DNA from 2 places in the Streptomyces sp. NPDC001532 genome. Region 2 is predicted to be linked to the other one. Evidence: riboswitches for the same ligand, from Rfam matches in the RefSeq annotation. Region 2 holds a riboswitch; the other holds the start of a gene.
The links. A riboswitch is a leader RNA that binds a small molecule or an ion and turns the genes downstream of it on or off. The one in region 2 is predicted to bind thiamine pyrophosphate.
Positions count from the first base shown of each region.

Region 1: another riboswitch for thiamine pyrophosphate. It lies ahead of thiO (glycine oxidase ThiO); the one in region 2 lies ahead of ABT232_RS07355 (thiamine ABC transporter substrate-binding protein).

Region 1 covers NZ_JBEPAL010000030.1:9,272-19,362, forward strand. Annotated here, with positions in the region: gene metF (methylenetetrahydrofolate reductase [NAD(P)H]) at 1-817, opposite strand, end outside; gene thiE (thiamine phosphate synthase) at 918-1,577, opposite strand; gene ABT232_RS25245 (Rv2175c family DNA-binding protein) at 1,706-2,071, opposite strand; gene ABT232_RS25250 (NAD(P)/FAD-dependent oxidoreductase) at 2,190-3,449, opposite strand; gene ABT232_RS25255 (avidin-fold protein) at 3,482-3,832, opposite strand; TPP riboswitch at 3,885-3,996, shown strand; gene thiO (glycine oxidase ThiO) at 3,994-5,160, shown strand; gene thiS (sulfur carrier protein ThiS) at 5,157-5,357, shown strand; gene ABT232_RS25270 (thiazole synthase) at 5,361-6,155, shown strand; gene pknB (Stk1 family PASTA domain-containing Ser/Thr kinase) at 6,256-8,214, shown strand; gene ABT232_RS25280 (deoxyribonuclease IV) at 8,273-9,151, shown strand; gene ABT232_RS25285 (sulfite oxidase-like oxidoreductase) at 9,174-9,806, opposite strand; gene bfr (bacterioferritin) at 10,004-10,091, shown strand, end outside.
Region 2 covers NZ_JBEPAL010000005.1:123,098-133,188, reverse strand. Annotated here, with positions in the region: gene ABT232_RS07400 (TetR/AcrR family transcriptional regulator) at 1-20, shown strand, start outside; gene ABT232_RS07395 (murein hydrolase activator EnvC family protein) at 36-626, opposite strand; gene rpsB (30S ribosomal protein S2) at 907-1,800, shown strand; gene tsf (translation elongation factor Ts) at 1,978-2,814, shown strand; gene pyrH (UMP kinase) at 3,006-3,764, shown strand; gene frr (ribosome recycling factor) at 3,907-4,464, shown strand; gene ABT232_RS07370 (phosphatidate cytidylyltransferase) at 4,464-5,732, shown strand; gene ABT232_RS07365 (hypothetical protein) at 5,930-6,091, shown strand; gene rlmN (dual-specificity RNA methyltransferase RlmN) at 6,179-7,285, shown strand; TPP riboswitch at 7,319-7,425, shown strand; gene ABT232_RS07355 (thiamine ABC transporter substrate-binding protein) at 7,550-8,587, shown strand; gene ABT232_RS07350 (ABC transporter permease) at 8,563-10,091, shown strand, end outside.

The DNA of each region.
Region 1 (10,091 bases), on a different contig from region 2:
ACCGCGCGCAGAACTCCGTGGCGAAGTCGATGCCAATGGAGCGTACAGCGGCCGGATCGTCTTTCGCTGTGAGGATCCGCTCTTTCAGGGCAGCGGGGAAGGCCGCGTTGGTGAGGGACGGGATCCGCTCCAGGGTCCGCACACTGCCGATGGGCATGACCTCGGGGATGATCGGCGTTTCGCAGCCGGCCGCCGCGACCCGGTCGCGCAGCCGCAGGTAGTCCTCCGGATCGAAGAACATCTGGGTGATCGCGTAGTCCGCGCCCGCGCGGCACTTGTCGACGAAGTGGCGGACGTCGGTGTCCCAGTCGGCGGAGCGCGGGTGCATCGCGGGGAAGGCCGCGACGCCGACGCAGAAGTCGCCGGAGTTCTTGATCAGTTCGACCAGTTCGGCGGCGTAGGCCAGGCCGCGCGGGTGCGGCACCCAGTCACCCATGGGGTCGCCGGGCGGGTCGCCGCGCAGCGCGAGCATGTTGCGGATCCCGGCGTCGGCGTACTGGCCGATGATGTTGCGCAGGTCGGCCACCGAGTGGTCGACCGCGGTCAGGTGGGCGATCGGTGTCAGGGTGGTGTCCGAGGCGATCGCCTCGGTCGCCCGGACGGTGCCGGCGCGGGTGGAACCGCCGGCGCCGTAGGTGACGGAGACGAAGTCGGGAGCAACGGCCTCGACCCGGCGCAGCGCGTTCCAGAGGTTCCGCTCGCCCTTCGGGGTCTTCGGGGCGTAGAACTCGAAGGAGTACGTCGTCTTGCCGGTCGCGAGCATGTCGCGGACGGTCGGAGCGTGATCCGACCTGGTGGATGCGGTGCCGAGGGCCATACGGGCAGGTTAGCCAGGGGGCGTGGGTCGCCCAACCGGAGCCGGGAAATTTGCCTGTTTTGTTCCTTTGTTGTCCACCCCTTGGACAAAACGGTGGACGCTACGCCTCCCGCAGGCGCTTCACCAGCTCCGCGGCCGCGGCTCCCGGGTCGTCCGCCTCGGTGATCGCGCGGACCACCACCACCCGGCGGGCACCCGCGGCCAGCACCTCGTCGAGGTTGGTGAGGTCGATGCCGCCGATGGCGAACCAGGGGCGGTCGGTGCCGAGCGCGGCGGTGTGGCGGACCAGGTCCAGGCCGGGGGCGTGGCGGCCGGGCTTGGTGGGGGTGGGCCAGCAGGGGCCGGTGCAGAAGTAGTCCACGCCGTCCTGGACGGCCGCCGCCTCCGCCTCGGCCGCGGAGTGCGTGGAGCGGCCGATCAGGACGTCCGCGCCGAGGACGGCGCGGGCCGCGGGCACCGGGAGGTCGCCCTGGCCGAGGTGGAGGACGTCCGCGCGGACGGCGTGCGCCACGTCCGCGCGGTCGTTGACCGCGAGGAGCTTGCCGTGCCGGGCGCAGGCCTCGGCGAACACCTCCAGGTGCGCCAGCTCCTCGGCCGCCTCCATGCCCTTGTCGCGCAGCTGCACGATGTCGACACCGCCGGCCAGCACCGCGTCGAGGAACTCGGGCAGGTCGCCCTGGCGCTTGCGGGCGTCCGTGCACAGATAGAGCCGGGCGTCGGCGAGCTGGGCGCGGGCGGTGGTGCGGGCGGTCTCGGGCATGGATGTCCCCCGGTGTCGGTGGCGTACGGGCCGCGGGCGGGCCCGGTGCGGGCCGCGGCGCGCCGCGGACATGGCCTCGGGCGCCGCGGCCCGTACGCCGGACGGTTGTTCGGTTCAGCGTGCTCAGATCACACGGCGAGCGCCTGGGCCCGGCGCTTCACCTCCGTGCCGCGATTCTCGCTCAGGGCCTGCGCGGGGGTGCCGGGCAGGCTCTCGTCGGGGGTGAAGAGCCACTCCAGCATCTCTTCGTCGGAGAAGCCGTCGTCCCGCAGGAGCGTCAGGGTCCCGGACAGGCCCTTGACGACCTTGTCCCCGTCGATGAAGGCGGCGGGGACGTGCAGCGCGCGGTTCTCACCACGGCGTACGGCGATCAGCTGGCCGTCCTTGACCAGCTGCCGCACACGCGTCACCTCGACGCCGAACTGTTCGGCGATGTCGGGGAGGGTGAGCCAGGCGGGGACGAGAGCATCGATCTTTGCGTCAATCTCGGTCACGTCACAAGCCTGCCATCCCCCACTGACACTCGGTACCCAGGGCACCCCCGACGGGGCCGACCGGGTGCAGGGCGCGCTCCGGCGCCGCGGCGGGAGGAGCGGCCGGGCCGCCGCGGGCCTACGCCGTCGCCGCCTTCAGCGGCCGCGACGGGTCCGTCATCAGGGCCGGGTCCATCGGGGTGCCCGACTCGATCAGGCGGCGGCCCTGGGCCAGGTCGCGGGGCCGGCCGACGGCCAGCAGGGCCACCAGGCGGCCGTCGAGGAGCCAGCAGACGGTCCAGGCGGGGCCGGAGGGGTCGCCGCGCCAGAGGAGGGTGTCGGCCGAGCCGTGGTGGCCGGCGTACTGGACGAAACGGCCGAACTGCTCGGACCAGAAGTACGGCACCGGGTCGTAGACCGCGAGGGGCTCTCCCGTGGGCGCGCCGAGGATGTTCGCGGCGACCGTGCGGGGGCCCTGGAGGGCGTTGTCCCAGTGGTGGACCAGCAGGCGCTCGCCGTAGCGCCCGGACGGGAAGGACGCGCAGTCGCCGACCGCGTGGACGTCGGGCACCGAGGTGCGCAGGTGCGCGTCGGCGACGACCTCGCCGTGCGGGCCGAGGGCGATGCCGGAACCCGCCAGCCAGGCGGTCGCGGGGCGGGCGCCGATCCCGACGACCACGGCCCCGGCGGGCAGCCGGGTGCCGTCGTCCAGGACGACCTCCCCGGCCTCGCCGGACGCCGCGGGCCGGACGTGCTCCACGCGCGCGTGGGTGCGCAGATCGGCACCGGCGTCGGCGTACCAGGCGGTCATCGGCGCGGCGACCTCGGCGGGCAGCGCGCCCGCGAGCGGCCGGTCCGCGGCCTCGACGACGGTCACCGCGCAGCCCGCCTCGCGCGCGGCGGTGGCGAACTCCGCGCCGATCCAGCCGGCGCCGACGACCACGATGTCGTGCTGCCGGGCGAGCACCGGCCGCAGCCGCTCGGCGTCGTCCAGGGTGCGCAGCAGATGCACGCCGGGCACGCCCTCCGCGCCCGGCAGCCGAATCGGTTCCGCGCCGGTGGCGACGACCAGGACGTCGTAGGGCACCGGTCCGGCCTCGGTGTCCAGCTCGTGGTCGGCGGGGCGCACGCCCCGCACCTCACGGCCGAGGTGCAGCTCGATGCCGAGTGCCTCGAAGTCGACGTCGAAGGCGGAGCCCTCGGCGGTGCCGAGCAGTACCGCCTTGGACAGCGGCGGCCGGTCGTACGGCTGGTGGGGTTCCGCGCCGATCAGCGTCACCGTGCCGTCGAAGCCCTGCTCCCGCAGGGCGACCGCGGTCTGCACGCCGGCCATGCCCGCGCCGGCCACGACCACCCGCCGCGGTGCGGACGATCCCCGTTCCTGCGTCTGCTCGCTCACCTGATCACCATAGACAACTGACATTTCGTCAGTCAGCGCTCGTGTTCCGTGACCTGCTCCACAACACTGGTCCCGGAGCCCTCCTGGGACTCCCAGCGCCAGCTCTCCTCCAGCCGCACCCGCCCGTCGGGCAGCTCCACCACGCGTGACACGCAGTGCCCGCCGGACGTCGTGCCGTCGTTCCGCAACTGGACGTACCGGAAGTCCAGCCGGTCGCCCTCCCGGGTACCCACCAGATGCCCGCGGACGACGTCGCCGCCCGCGTACTCGGCCCAGATCGCGCCGTCCCGCTCGTGGTAGGCGAACCGGGTGCGGGTGCCCACCTGGCCGGGGGCCTGGTCGGCGACGGGGGCGAGGACGAGACCGTCGAGGCTGCGGGCCACGGGCGGAGGCTCCCTTACTGAGACATACGGCGGCGGGCTAGGGTGGCCAACGTAAAGCACTCGCGGGAGCCCGGACGCACCGGGCTGAGAGGGAGGCTGGCGGCCTCCGACCGTACGAACCTGATCCGGGTCATGCCGGCGAAGGGAGGGGCTGGACGCCCATGTCGCGTACGTCCGACACAGCAGACGTCCTGGTCGTCGGGGGCGGGATCATCGGTCTGGTCACGGCCTGGCGGGCCGCGCAGCGCGGGTTCGCCACGGCGGTGGTGGACCCCGAACCGGGCGGCGGGGCCGCCCAGGTGGCGGCCGGGATGCTCGCCGCCGTCACGGAACTGCACTACGGCGAGGAGACCCTGCTCGGTCTGAACCTCGCCTCGGCCGGCCGCTATCCCGCCTTCGCGGCCGAGCTGACCGAACTCACCGGCCACGACCTCGGCTACCGCCGGTGCGGCACGCTCGCCGTCGCCCTGGACGCCGACGACCGCGCCCACTTGCGTGAACTGCACGCGCTGCAGCGGCAGTCGGGCCTGGAGTCGGAGTGGCTGTCCGGGCGCGAGTGCCGGCGCCTGGAGCCGATGCTGGCGCCCGGCGTGCGCGGCGGGCTGCGGGTGGACGGCGACCACCAGATCGACCCGCGCCGGCTCACGGCCGCGCTGGTGGCGGCCTGCGAGCGGGCCGGGGTGGTGTTCCACCGCGCGTGGGCGGACCGGCTCACCGTCGCGGGGGACCGCGCCACGGGGATCGTCACGGGCGACGGCACCGCGCTGGCCGCCGGGCAGGTGGTGCTCGCCGCCGGGAGCCTGAGCGGGCGTCTCGCGGGCGTACCGGAGGACCTGCTGCCGCCGGTGCGGCCGGTGAAGGGCCAGGTGCTGCGGCTGACCGTGCCCGAGCGGTACGCGCCGTTCCTGAGCCGGACCGTGCGGGCCGTGGTGCGCGGCAGCCAGGTCTACCTGGTGCCGCGGGAGAACGGCGAGCTGGTGGTCGGGGCGACCAGCGAGGAGCTGGGCTGGGACACCACGGTGACCGCGGGCGGCGTGTACGAGCTGCTGCGCGACGCCCACGAGCTGGTGCCGGGCATCACCGAGCTGCCGCTGACCGAGACCCGCGCGGGACTGCGCCCCGGCTCCCCCGACAACGCGCCGCTGCTCGGCCCGACCGACCTGGAGGGGCTGCTGCTGGCCACCGGCCACTACCGCAACGGGGTGCTGCTGACCCCGGTCACCGGCGACGCGCTGGCGCACGCGCTGGCCACCGGTGAACTGCCGGAAGAGGCACGCCCGTTCACGCCGAAGCGTTTCACCGCCGCACTCACGGAGCAGCCCGCATGAACATCTCGGTCAACGGCGAGACCCGCGAGGTCGCGCCGGGCACGGCGCTCGACGCCCTGGTCCGCACGCTCACCGCGGCGCCCTCCGGAGTGGCCGCCGCGCTCAACGAAACCGTCGTCCCGCGCGGGCAGTGGGCGACGACCGCGCTCTCCGACGGAGACCGCGTCGAAGTCCTCACCGCCGTCCAAGGAGGCTGACCCATGGCCGACGATCCCTTCGTCCTCGGCGGTACGTCGTTCACGTCCCGCCTGATCATGGGCACCGGCGGCGCGCCCAGCCTGGAGGTGCTGGAGCGGGCCCTGGTGGCGTCCGGGACCGAGCTGACGACGGTCGCCATGCGGCGGGTCAACCCCGAGGTGCACGGCTCGGTGCTGTCCGTGCTGGACCGGCTCGGGATCCGGGTGCTGCCGAACACCGCGGGCTGCTTCACCGCCGGCGAGGCGGTGCTCACGGCGCGGCTGGCCCGCGAGGCGCTGGGCACGGACCTGGTCAAGCTGGAGGTCATCGCCGACGAGCGGACCCTGCTGCCGGACCCGATCGAGCTGCTGGACGCCGCCGAGACCCTGGTCGACGACGGCTTCACGGTGCTGCCCTACACCAACGACGACCCGGTGCTGGCCCGCAAGCTGGAGGACGTCGGCTGCGCGGCGATCATGCCGCTCGGCTCCCCCATCGGCTCCGGGCTCGGCATCCGCAACCCGCACAACTTCCAGCTGATCACCGAGCACGCGCGCGTGCCGGTGATCCTGGACGCCGGGGCCGGTACGGCGTCCGACGCGGCGCTCGCGATGGAGCTGGGCTGCGCGGGTGTGATGCTCGCCTCCGCCGTGACCCGGGCCCAGCAGCCGGTGCTGATGGCGGAGGCGATGCGGCACGCGGTCGAGGCGGGCCGGCTGGCCCACCGCGCGGGCCGCATCCCGCGCCGCCACTTCGCCGAGGCGTCCTCACCGACGGAGGGCCGGGCCCGTCTGGACCCGGAGCGTCCGGCGTTCTGATCCGCCGCCGCCCCGGGCACGGTCACAGCTCTGCTGCAGTCCGGTCCCGGGGCCGCGGAACGGATCGGCGGTGTCGGTGGCGGCTCGTAGACTCACCTGCGTGGACACGACCCTTCAGGACCCTCTGGTCGGGCGACTGCTCGACGGCCGCTATCGCGTCGAGGCGCGGATCGCGGTCGGCGGGATGGCCACGGTCTACCGGGCCGTGGACACCCGCCTCGACCGCGTGCTCGCGCTGAAGGTGATGCACCCGACACTGGCCGCGGACGCCTCGTTCGTCGACCGGTTCATCCGGGAGGCGAAGTCGGTCGCCCGGCTCGCCCACCCCAACGTGGTGCAGGTCTTCGACCAGGGCACCGACGGGTCGTACGTCTATCTGGCGATGGAGTACGTCGCCGGGTGCACCCTGCGTGACGTGCTGCGCGAGCGCGGCGCGCTCCAGCCGCGGGCCGCGCTGGACATCCTGGAGCCGGTGCTCGCCGCGCTCGGCGCCGCGCACCGCGCCGGGTTCGTGCACCGGGACATGAAGCCGGAGAACGTGCTGATCGGGGACGACGGCCGGGTCAAGGTCGCCGACTTCGGTCTGGTGCGCTCCGTCGACACGGTCACCAGCACCACCGGCGCCGTCCTCGGCACCGTCTCCTACCTCGCCCCCGAGCAGATCGAGCACGGCACCGCCGACCCGCGCGTGGACGTCTACGCCTGCGGCGTGGTGCTGTACGAGATGCTGACCGGCGGCAAGCCGCACGCCGGGGACACCCCCGCCCAGGTGCTGTACAAGCACCTGCACGAGGACGTCCCGCCGCCGTCGGCCGCCGTCCCGGGCCTGGCGTACCTGCTGGACGAGCTGGTCGCCTCGGCCACCGCCCGCAGCCCGGAGATCCGCCCGTACGACGCGGTGGCGCTGCTGGCTCACGCGCGTGAGGCGCGGGCCGCGCTGACCGAGGCCCAGCTCGACGCGGTCCCGCCCCAGGCGCTCGCGGCCGGCCATGACAACGCCGAGGACCGCACCAGCGTGATCCCGCGCTCGCTGACCTCGCCGCTGCCCGGCTTCGCCGACGCGGGTGGACCTCCGTCGCGCCCGCTGCCCATCGACGGGGACGACGAGCCGCCGGCCGACCGGACCAGCCGGCTGCGGACCCCGCCGCCTCCGGCGCCCCGGCGCCGGCCCCGGCCGCCGCGCGCGGTGGTGACGATCGTCGCGGCCGTCCTGCTGGTGCTCGGTGTCGGCGCGGGCGTCTGGTACATCAACTCCGGCCAGTTCACCCAGGTCCCGCCGCTGCTGGCGAAGACCCAGGAGCAGGCGGAGCAGCGGCTCGCGGACGCCGGCCTGGAGCTGGGCGACGTCGAGCACGCCTACAGCGACACGGTCGAGCGCGGCACCGTCATCAGCACGGACCCCGAGCCGGGCAGCCGGATCCGGCAGAACGACGCGGTGTCGCTCACCCTCTCCGACGGGCCCCGGACCGTGAAGGTGCCCGATCTCGAGGGCTACCGTCTGGACAAGGCGCGGGACCTGCTCAAGGACGAGGGCCTGGCCCCGGGCATGGTCACCCGGACGTTCAGCGAGGACGTGCCGCGCGGCTTCGTGATCGGCACGGAACCGGTGGCGGGCACCGAGCGCAAGGCGGGCTCCGCGATCGCGCTCACCGTCAGCAAGGGCAGCCCGATCGACGTCCCGGACGTCACCGGCCAGGACCTCGCCGACGCCCGGCAGCAGCTCCAGGACGAGGGGCTGAAGGTGCGGGTCGCCGAGCAGCAGGTCAACTCGGAGTTCGACAAGGGCCAGGTCGCGCGGCAGACCCCGCGCGCCGGGAGCCGGGCCGCCGAGGGCGACACCGTGACGCTCACCGTGTCCAAGGGCCCGGTGATGGTCGAGGTCCCGGACGTGGTCGGGGACGACGTGGACGAGGCGCAGGACAAGCTGGAGGCCCTCGGCTTCCAGGTCGAGAAGGACCGCGGTCTGCTCGGCCTGTTCGGCGACACGGTGAAGAGCCAGTCGGTGGCAGCCGGCGACAGCGCCCCGAAGGGCTCCACCATCACCCTGACCATCCGCTGACCGGCGCCGGTCACCCTCCGCCGACGGGGCACGGGAAGGCGCATGACACCCTTGACGGGTGAAGAGTGAAGTTCCCGGCCCCCTGCGCAACCCGGTCGGCGGTCATGTCCCGGTGGCCGGCGGTCTCAGTTCGGTGGGGCTGTCGTACGCCCGTGACCTGCGGGCGGAGACCGTGCAGGTCTTCGTCGCCAACCCGCGCGGCTGGGCCACGCCGGCCGGCAGTCCGCGGCAGGACGAGGAGTTCCGGGCCGTGTGCGCCGAGGCGTCGATCCCGGCGTATGTGCACGCGCCGTATCTGATCAACTTCGGTTCGCACACCGAGGCGACCGTGGAGCGGTCCGTGGAGTCGCTGCGGCACTCGTTGCGGCGCGGCCGGGAGATCGGCGCGCTCGGGGTGGTCGTGCACACCGGCAGCGCGACCGGCGGCCGGGACCGGTCGGTGGCGCTGAAGCAGGTGCGGGAGCACATGCTGCCGCTGCTCGACGAGCTGACCCACGACGACGATCCGTTCCTGCTGCTGGAGTCGACGGCCGGCCAGGGCTCCTCGCTCTGTTCGCGCACCTGGGACTTCGGGCCGTACTTCGAGGCGCTGGACGCGCATCCGAAGCTGGGCGTGTGCCTGGACACCTGCCACATCTTCGCCGCCGGGCACGATCTGACCGGCCCGAGCGGTATGCACCAGACCCTCGACCTGCTGGTGGACACCGTCGGCGAGGGCCGGCTGAAGCTGATCCACGCCAACGACTCCAAGGACGTGGTCGGCGCGCACAAGGACCGGCACGCCAACATCGGCGCCGGTCACATCGGCGAGGACCCGTTCCGGGCGCTGATGACGCACCCGGCCACCGCGGGCGTACCGCTGATCATCGAGACGCCCGGTGGCAAGGAGGGGCACGCCGCGGACGTGGAGCGGCTGAAGAAGCTCCGGGACGGCTGAGCGGCCAGAGGGAAAGCCCAGGTCAGAGCTCGGGGCCGTCCCCGGGCTCCTCCTGGTAGGAGTAGCGCTGCTCCCGCCAGGGGTCGCCGATGTTGTGGTAGCCGCGCTCCTCCCAGAAGCCGCGGCGGTCGGCGGTCATGTACTCCACGCCGCGCACCCATTTGGGGCCCTTCCAGGCGTAGAGGTGCGGCACCACCAGGCGGAGCGGGAAGCCGTGCTCGGCGGTGAGCAGTTCGCCGTCCTTGTGGGTGGCGAAGATGGTGCGGTCGGCGGCGAAGTCGGCGAGCCGCAGGTTCGAGCTGAAGCCGTACTCCGCCCACACCATCACATGGGTGACATTCTCGGCGGGCGGCGCGATCTCCAGGATGGTGCGCGCGGGGATGCCGCCCCACTCGGCGCCGAGCATGCTGAACTTCGTCACGCAGTGCAGATCGGCCATCACCGTGGTGTACGGCAGGGCCGTGAACTCCTCGTGGGTCCAGCAGTGCTTCTCGCCGTCGGCGGTGGCCCCGAACACCCTGAATTCCCAGCGTTCGGGCCGGAACTTGGGCACCGGGCCGTAGTGCGTGACCGGCCAGCCGCGCTGCACTCGCTGCCCCGGCGGAAGCTCGGAACGTGCCGCTTCTCCTGATTCGTGCTCCACCGGATGACCCATGACTCCATCCTGACAGACCTCGACCGGTGCCCATGACCAGCGGTGTGCGGCGGCGTCCAGAGGTGTCTTGAAACGGGCAACTGGCACTAAGCATGCACTTACTTACTAAGTACGCACTTACTGGACGATCTTCGACGGGCGGTGAAATCATGCGGCGGCAACCCTCCCCGTTTTTCCGTGTGGAAGGAGCCTCTGCGATGCAGGGCGACCCCGAGGTCATCGAATTCCTCAACGAGCAGCTGACCGGTGAGCTGACCGCGATCAACCAGTACTTCCTGCACGCGA
Region 2 (10,091 bases):
TGCGGGGGGTTCTGGGCTGACGCCGCCCGGTCCTCTCACCGGCCGGGCAGCGGTACGCCCAGTACCGGCAGCAGCACCGACGGGCCGCCGTTCAGCAGCAGCGGCGGCATGATCGTCAGCGGGTCGAGATATGCGGTGCCGCGGCGCAGGCCCCAGTGCAGGCAGGTCGCCGGGCAGTGGGAGCCGGTCGGTTCGACCGTGCCCAGGACGGCGCCCGCCGCCACCGTGTCCCCCTTCCGCACCACGGCGCGCACCGGCTCGTAGGTCGTCCGCAGGGGTGGTGTGCCCGTACCGGCGAGTTCCACGGAGACCACGCCCCGGCCCGCCACCCGCCCGGCGTAGGAGACACGGCCGGGTGCCACGGCGAGGACCGGGGCGTCCGGGCGGGCCGCCAGATCGACCCCGCGGTGACCCCGCGCGTACGGCGTCGGCGGCGGGTCCCACGGCCGCAGCATCGCGGGGCGGCCCGCCAGCGGCCAGCTGCGGCCGACCACCGGCACCTCGGTGTCCGGGGGCGCCGGGGCGGCCGACGCCGGCCACAGCAGCGCGGCGCACAGGACGGCGCCCGGCAGGACGTACAGCAGATGGGCGTATCGCCGCACCGGGGCGTATCGCTTCGCTCGCATGCGACAACCGTCCCGCGAACCCGCCGATCAAGGCCCCGGCCTGTGGACCGCTCCCCGGTTGTGGACAGCGGCGTCACCCGGCACTCCGCCGGTCCCGTACACTTCTGATGGCGATCCGGGTCACCGGGTCGACTTCGCACGCCCCGACATCGGGAGCCGGCCCAGCCGGTGCCCCGGAGTCAGCGCCCCTCGGTCCTTAGTGGCAACGGCGCGCCGGGGCGTCAGGCGCGGGAGCCGTCCGGCATCCGCGGCACAACCGAGAACCAAGGAGAACACGGCCATGGCCGTCGTCACGATGCGGGAGCTGCTGGAGAGCGGCGTCCACTTCGGTCACCAGACCCGTCGTTGGAACCCGAAGATGAAGCGCTTCATCTTCACGGAGCGCAACGGCATCTACATCATCGACCTGCTCCAGTCGCTGTCGTACATCGACCGCGCCTACGAGTTCGTCAAGGAGACCGTCGCCCACGGCGGCACGGTCATGTTCGTCGGCACGAAGAAGCAGGCGCAGGAGGCCATCGCCGAGCAGGCCACCCGCGTCGGCATGCCCTACGTCAACCAGCGCTGGCTGGGCGGCATGCTCACCAACTTCTCGACCGTCTACAAGCGTCTGCAGCGCCTCAAGGAGCTCGAGCAGATCGACTTCGAGGACGTCGCCGCGTCCGGTCTGACCAAGAAGGAGCTTCTCGTGCTCTCGCGCGAGAAGGCCAAGCTGGAGAAGACCCTCGGTGGTATCCGCGAGATGCAGAAGGTGCCCAGCGCCGTCTGGATCGTGGACACCAAGAAGGAGCACATCGCGGTCGGCGAGGCCCGGAAGCTCAACATCCCGGTCGTCGCCATCCTCGACACCAACTGCGACCCCGACGAGGTCGACTACAAGATCCCGGGCAACGACGACGCGATCCGCTCCGTCACCCTGCTCACCCGTGTGATCGCCGACGCGGTCGCCGAGGGCCTGATGTCCCGCTCCGGCGTGGCCGAGGCCGGCAAGGGTGACAAGGCCGCCGGCGAGCCGCTCGCCGAGTGGGAGCGCGACCTGCTCGAGGGCGAGAAGAAGGCCGAGGAGGCCCCGGCCACCGCCGAGGCGCCCGCCGCCGAGGCTCCGGCCACCGAGGCTCCGGCCGAGGAGGCCCCGGCCACCGAGGCTCCGGCCGCCGAGGGCGAGCAGGCCTGACCGTCAGCGTCAGCCGTTGACGGCGGGAGCGGTACTGCATCCCATCGCGCCTTCGGCGCGGTGAAGTCCGCTCCCGCCGTTCACCCGTAGATCAGCGCAGCGTCTGCGATCCATACCCTGAGTCGTGGACCGTGCAGATCTCCGATCTTCCCGACTTCGAGAAAGATTCACAGACTCATGGCGAACTACACCGCCGCCGACGTCAAGAAGCTCCGCGAGCTCACCGGCGCCGGCATGATGGACTGCAAGAAGGCGCTGGACGAGGCCGAGGGCAACGTCGAGAAGGCCGTCGAGGCGCTGCGTATCAAGGGCCAGAAGGGCGTCGCCAAGCGCGAGGGCCGCTCCGCCGAGAACGGCGCCGTGGTCTCGATCATCGCCGACGACAACTCCTCCGGTGTCCTCGTCGAGCTGAAGTGCGAGACGGACTTCGTCGCCAAGGGTGAGAAGTTCCAGGCCGCGGCTCAGGCCATCGCCGAGCACGTCGCCGCGACCTCCCCGGCCGACCTGGAGGCCCTGCTCGCCTCCGAGATCGAGGCCGGCAAGACCGTCCAGGCGTTCGTGGACGAGGCCAACGCCAACCTGGGCGAGAAGATCGTCCTGGACCGCTTCGCGCAGTTCGCCGACGGCTTCGTGCTTGCCTACATGCACCGCACGATGCCCGACCTGCCCCCGCAGATCGGTGTCCTCGTCGAGCTGGACAAGCCGAACGCCGAGGTCGCCAAGGGCATCGCCCAGCACATCGCCGCCTTCGCGCCGAAGTACCTCTCCAAGGAGGACGTGCCGGCCGAGGTCGTCGAGTCCGAGCGCCGCATCGCCGAGGAGACCACCCGCGCCGAGGGCAAGCCCGAGGCCGCGATCGCCAAGATCGTCGAGGGTCGTGTCAACGGCTTCTTCAAGGACGCCACGCTGCTCGGCCAGCCGTACGCGCTCGACAACAAGAAGTCGGTCCAGAAGGTTCTGGACGAGGCCGGTGTCACCCTGAAGCGCTTCTCGCGCATCAAGGTCGGCATCTGAGTCCGTACCGCAACGGGTACTCGATGCCGATAGGGTCGGGTGCAGTCGTTTGCGTACGCCGCCACGCACACACGTGTGGCGGGCGACAGCAGATCTGACGAGGAGGCCATTGCCGCGCATGGGATGCGAACGACACCCCACCGGCAGTGGCCTTCTTCGTATGTGCAACACGTGAAAGAGGCGGGATCCCCATGACCACCAAGGCCCAGAAGAGCGACGACGGCAAAGTGCCCGGCCGGTTTCTGCTGAAGCTGTCCGGAGAGGCCTTCTCCGGTGGCGGGGGCCTGGGCGTCGACCCCGACGTGGTGCACAAGATCGCCCGCGAGATCGCGGCCGTCGTCCGTGACGGCTCGCAGATCGCGGTCGTCATCGGCGGCGGCAACTTCTTCCGCGGCGCCGAACTCCAGCAGCGCGGCATGGACCGCGCCCGCTCCGACTACATGGGCATGCTCGGCACCGTGATGAACTGCCTCGCCCTCCAGGACTTCCTGGAGAAGGAGGGCATCGACAGCCGGGTCCAGACCGCCATCACCATGGGCCAGGTCGCCGAGCCGTACATCCCGCTGCGCGCCGTGCGCCACCTGGAGAAGGGCCGTGTGGTGATCTTCGGCGCCGGTATGGGCATGCCGTACTTCTCCACCGACACCACCGCCGCCCAGCGCGCCCTGGAGATCGACGCCGAGGCGCTCCTCATGGGCAAGAACGGAGTGGACGGGGTCTACGACTCCGACCCGAAGACCAACCCCGACGCCGTGAAGTTCGACGCGCTCGGCTACGGCGAGGTCATCACGCGCGACCTGAAGGTCGCCGACGCCACGGCCGTCACGCTGTGCCGCGACAACAAGCTGCCGATCCTCGTCTTCGAGCTTCTGGCCGAGGGCAATATCGCTCGGGCCGTCAAGGGTGAGAAGATCGGCACGCTGGTGGGCGACCAGGACAACCGGGACTGACCTGTGGACCACGGCCCCTGACCGGGGGATGGACAATGTCCTGCCGGTCGGGAACCGTGCAGGAAGAAGACGCGACGCAGCCGGCCGCCGACCGCATCAGGGAACCGCAGCCGGGCCTACTCAAGACACGCAGGAGCAAGTGGTGATCGAAGAGACCCTCCTCGAAGCCGAGGAGAAGATGGAGAAGGCCGTCGTGGTCGCCAAGGAGGACTTCGCCGCGATCCGCACCGGCCGTGCGCACCCGGCGATGTTCAACAAGATCGTGGCCGACTACTACGGCGCACCGACGCCGATCAACCAGCTGGCCTCGTTCTCCGTGCCGGAGCCGCGCATGGCGGTGGTGACCCCGTTCGACAAGAGCGCGCTGCGCAACATCGAGCAGGCGATCCGCGACTCCGACCTGGGCGTCAACCCGAGCAACGACGGCAACATCATCCGTGTGGTGTTCCCGGAGCTGACCGAGGAGCGCCGCCGCGAGTACATCAAGGTCGCCAAGGGCAAGGGCGAGGACGCCAAGATCTCGATCCGCTCGGTGCGCCGCAAGTCCAAGGACGCCATCGACAAGCTGATCAAGGACGGCGAGATCGGCGAGGACGAGGGCCGGCGTGCGGAGAAGGAGCTCGACGACACCACCGCGAAGTACGTCGCCCAGGTGGACGAGCTCCTGAAGCACAAGGAAGCCGAACTGCTCGAGGTCTGATGAACGACTCTTCCTGGGGGGCGCCGCAGACCGGGTACTGGGGGCCGTCCGACCAGGGACCTGTCCAGGGGGCCACCCCGGCGGGTCCCGCGTACGATGCGCTTGACGCGCAGCAGACTCGGCCCATGCCCATCGTGCCCGGCGTATCCGCAGACGGCGGAAACCAGGATGACGACCGGGGGGCCGCTCGGCTGAGCGGTCCCTTGTTCCACGACCAGACGTTCCCCGACGAGACGTACCGCGACCAGTCGTTCCGCGACCAGCAGCCGTACGGCCGGACGCCCGGCGAGACGTACGGCGACGCGGCGTACCGCGACGGCACGTACCACGACGGTGCGTACCGCGACGGCACGTCCCGCGACGAGAGCACGGCGGCGCGGCCCCACGGGGCGGCTCCGCAGAATCCGGAGCCCATGCACGACGCCCCGCAGCCGGTCCCCGCGCCGCAGAAGAAGAGCGCGGGCCGGGACCTCGGTGCCGCGATAGGGGTCGGCGTCGGGCTCGGCGCGGTGATCATCGCTTCGCTCTTCGTCGTCAAGGCCGTGTTCGTCGGAGTCGTCGCGGTCGCCGTGGTGGTCGGGCTGTGGGAGCTGACCAAGCGGCTGGAGGAGCGCAAGGGCATCCGGGCGCCGCTGGTGCCGCTCGCGGTCGGCGGCGCGGCGATGGTGGTCGCCGGATACGTCCGGGGCGCCGAGGGCGCGTGGGTGGCGATGGCGCTCACCGCGCTGGCGGTACTGGTCTGGCGGATGACGGAACCGCCGGAGGGCTACCTGAAGGACGTCACGGCCGGTGTCTTCGCCGCGTTCTACGTGCCGTTCCTGGCCACGTTCGTCGCGATGCTGCTGACGGCCGACGACGGGCCCTACCGGGTGCTGACGTTCCTGCTGCTGACCGTCGTCAGCGACACCGGCGCGTACGCCGTCGGCTGGCGGTTCGGCAAGCACAAGCTGGCCCCGCGGATCAGCCCCGGCAAGACCCGCGAGGGCCTGCTCGGAGCGGTCGCGTTCGCCATGGTGGTGGGCGCGCTGTGCATGCAGTACCTGGTCGACGACGGCACCTGGTGGCAGGGACTGCTGCTCGGTCTCGCGGTCGCGGCCAGCGCCACGCTCGGCGACCTCGGCGAGTCCATGATCAAGCGCGATCTCGGCATCAAGGACATGGGCACCTTGCTCCCGGGCCACGGCGGCATCATGGACCGACTGGACTCCCTGCTGCCGACGGCGCCGGTGGTGTGGCTGCTGCTGGTGATCTTCGTAGGCAGCGGCTGACCGGCGGCACCGACAGACCCGAGGAGCCCTCGCCTCTCCATGGCGGGGGCTCTTTCCGTCCCGGCTTCCGCCCGCTCCCGGGCCCCCTGACGTGCCGGGCGACCAAGATCTGTACGCGGCGATCACCACCTGCGATCATGCTCACAGGGGCGCAGGCCACGAGTCTGCACGAGTGTGGGGGTAGGACCTTGCGTAGCTTGATCATCAGCCTTGTGCTGATCATCGCCGTCTTCGCGCTGGCGCTGGTGGCGCTCGGCAGCGGCATGGGAGGGGTGGAGATCGGCATCTGGGTCTTCGCACAGCTCGCCGCGATCGCCTTCGTGATCCTCCGGTACGTGCGCCAGAGGCGCCTCGGCTAGCGGGGCTGTGCCGGCTGTCACCGACGGTTTCGTGGCCGGCGGCAGCCGCCAGGTCCACCCAAATGGATCTGCGACACTGGTAGCACCATGCCCAAGCCCGGAGAACTCACTTTCGTCGCGCCGCGCGGAGCTCAGAAGCCGCCGCGGCATCTTGCCGATCTCTCGCCCGCCGAGCGGAAGGCCGCGGTCGCCGAGATCGGGGAGAAGCCGTTTCGCGCCAAGCAGCTTTCGCAGCACTACTTCGCGCGGTACGCGCACGACCCGGAGCAGTGGACCGACATTCCCGCCGGGTCGCGTGACCGGCTGCGCGAGGCGCTGTTCCCTGAGCTGATGACCGTCGTACGGCATCTGTCGACCGACCAGGGCGACACCCGCAAGACGCTGTGGCGGCTGTTCGACGGGACGCTGGTGGAGTCGGTGCTCATGCGCTACCCGGACCGGGTGACCATGTGCATCAGCTCGCAGGCCGGGTGCGGGATGAACTGCCCGTTCTGCGCGACGGGGCAGGCCGGTCTGGACCGGAATCTGTCGACCGCCGAGATCGTGCACCAGATCGTGGACGGTATGCGGGCGCTGCGCGACGGTGAGGTGCCCGGCGGGCCCGCGCGGCTGTCGAACATCGTGTTCATGGGGATGGGCGAGCCGCTGGCCAACTACAAGCGGGTCGTCGGCGCCATCCGGGCGCTCACCGACCCCGCTCCGGACGGGCTCGGGCTGTCGCAGCGCGGTATCACCGTGTCGACGGTGGGCCTGGTCCCGGCGATCCACCGGTTCGCCGACGAGGGCTTCAAGTGCCGGCTCGCGATCTCGCTGCACGCGCCCGACGACGAGCTGCGCGACACCCTCGTCCCGGTCAACACGCGCTGGAAGGTGCGGGAGGTCCTGGACGCCGGGTTCGACTACGTGGAGAAGTCCGGCCGCCGGCTGTCCATCGAGTACGCGCTGATCCGGGACATCAACGACCAGGCCTGGCGCGGTGACCGCCTCGGGCGGCTGCTCAAGGGCAAGCCCGTGCATGTCAACCTCATCCCGCTGAACCCGACGCCCGGGTCGAAGTGGACGGCCTCCCGCCCGGAGGACGAGAAGGCGTTCGTGGAGGCCATCGCCGCGCACGGTGTGCCGGTGACGATCCGGGACACCCGTGGTCAGGAGATCGACGGGGCGTGTGGTCAGCTCGCCGCCACCGAGCGGTAGTCTGACCGCCGTAAGCACGGCAACCACATCTTCATATTCCGACAGGGGAGCGCCACAGCGCTGAGAGTGCGGCATCGGGCCGCAGACCCTCCGAACCTGGCCCAGGTCATTCTGGGTAGGGAGATCGGTCATCACTCTGGCTGTTGCGCCCTGCCCGGGACTCCTCGAAGTCCCGGGCAGGGCCGCGTCTCTTCCTGGTCACCCAGGAGGAATTCAGTGAGCATCACCAGCAAGCGGTTCGCGGCCGTGGTCGTGGGCCTCGGCATGGTCGGCCTGTCCGCGTGCGGATCGTCCGACACGGACCAGGCGTCCGGCGGCGGCTCCAAGACCGTCACGCTCGTCAGCCACAACTCGTGGGCCGTCTCGAAGGACGTTCTCGCCGCCTTCGAGAAGGAGTCCGGGTACCAGGTCAAGGTCCTGGAGGACGGCGACGCCGGCCAGGCCGTCAACAAGGCGATCCTGACCAAGGACAACCCGCAGGGCGACGTGTTCTTCGGCGTCGACAACACCCTGCTGTCCCGCGCCCTGGACAACGGCCTGTTCCAGTCGTACGAGGCGAAGGGCTCCGACCTGATCCTTCCCGAGTACCGCGTCGACCAGGAGAAGCACCGGGTCACGCCGGTCGACACCGGCGACATCTGCGTCAACTACGACAAGGCGTACTTCAGCGAGCACAAGCTGACCCCGCCCGAATCCCTCGATGACCTGATCGAGCCGCAGTACAAGGACCTGCTGGTCACCGAGAACGCGTCCACCTCCTCGCCGGGCCTCGGCTTCCTGCTCGGCACCGCCGCGAAGTACGGCGACGAGGGCTGGCAGGACTACTGGAAGAAGCTGAAGGCCAACGGTGTGAAGGTGGTCGACGGCTGGGAGCAGGCCTACAACGAGGAGTTCTCCGGCTCCGCCGGGGGCCGCAAGGCCGGCGCCGACCGGCCGCTCGTGGTGTCGTACGCCTCCTCGCCGCCCGCCGAGGTGATCTACGCCGACCCCAGGCCCGAGACCGCGCCGACCGGCGTCGCCACCGGCACCTGCTTCCGCCAGGTCGAGTACGCCGGCCTGCTGAGCAACGCGAAGAACCCCGAGGGCGGCAAGGCCCTCCTGGACTTCCTGCTCACCAAGAAGTTCCAGGACGACATGCCGCTGAACATGTTCGTCTACCCGGTGCGGGAGGGCGCCCAGGTGCCCGAGGAGTTCGTGAAGTACGGCCCGCAGGCGAAGGACCCCCAGACCATGGACCCGGCGAAGATCGCCGACAACCGAGACGACTGGGTCAAGTCGTGGACCTCGCTCGTACTGAAGTAGCCCCCCGCAAGGGCGGCGCGAAGGGCGCGGCGGCGCGGCTCGGGCTCATGGCCCTGCCCGTCGCGTTCTTCGCCGTCTTCTTCGCCTACCCCGTCGCCGCGATCGTCGCCCGCGGTCTGAACGTCGACGGGGCCTGGCGGCTCGGACGGCTGGGGGACGTGCTCGCGCAGCCGGACATCCGGCACGTGCTGTGGTTCACCACCTGGCAGGCGCTCGCCTCCACCGCCCTCACCCTGCTGCTGGCGCTGCCCGCCGCCTATGTCTTCGCCCGGCTCGCCTTCCCTGGCAAGCAGCTGCTGCGCGCGGTGGTGACGGTGCCGTTCGTGCTGCCCACGGTCGTGGTCGGGACGGCGTTCCTGGCGCTGCTCGGGCGCGGCGGGCTGCTGGACGAGCTGTGGGGCGTACGGCTGGACACCACGGTGTGGGCGATCCTGCTCGCGCACGTCTTCTTCAACTACGCCGTCGTCGTCCGCACGGTCGGCGGGCTGTGGGCGCAGCTGGACCCACGGCAGACAGAGGCCGCGCGGATGCTCGGCGCCTCGCCGCTGCGGGCCTGGCGGCAGGTCACCCTGCCGGCGCTCGGGCCCGCCGTGGCCGCCGCCGCGCTGATGGTGTTCCTGTTCACCTTCACCTCCTTCGGTGTGGTGCAGATCCTCGGCGGGCCGGCGTTCTCCACCCTCGAAGTGGAGATCTACCGGCAGACCTCGGAGATATTCGACCTGTCCACGGCCGCGGTGCTCACCCTGGTGCAGTTCGCCGCGGTGGGCGCGATCCTCGCGGTGCACGCCTGGACCGTGCGGCGGCGGGAGAGCGCGCTGCGGCTGGTGGACGCGGCCGTCACCGCGCGCCGGCCGCGCGGGGCCGGGCAGTGGGCCCTGCTGGCCGGGGTGCTCGCGACCGTCGTGGTCCTGGTGCTGCTGCCGCTGGCCGTGTTGGTGCAGCGGTCCCTGGACGCTCCCGGCTTCGCCTACTACAAGGCGCTGACCGGCGCCGACGGCGGCACCTTCCTGGTCCCGCCGATCGAGGCGGTCGGCAACTCGCTGGAGTACGCCCTCGCCGCCACCGCCATCGCCGTACTGATCGGTGGCCTCGCCGCCGCGGCCCTCACCCGGCGCGACGCCGGCCGGTTCGTGCGCGGGTTCGACGCGCTGCTGATGCTGCCGCTCGGCGTCTCCGCGGTGACCGTCGGCTTCGGCTTCCTGATCGCGCTCGACGAGCCGCCGCTGAACCTGCGGGCCACGTGGATCCTGGTGCCGCTGGCGCAGGCGCTGGTCGGGGTGCCCTTCGTGGTGCGGACCATGCTGCCCGTGCTGCGCGCCGTCGACGTACGGCTGCGGGAGGCCGCGGCGGTGCTCGGGGCGTCGCCGTGGCGGGTGTGGCGGGAGGTCGATCTGCCGATGGTGCGGCGGGCGCTGCTGGTCGCGGCCGGGTTCGCGTTCGCGGTGTCGCTCGGCGAGTTCGGGGCGACGGTGTTCATCGCCCGGCCCGACAACCCCACCCTGCC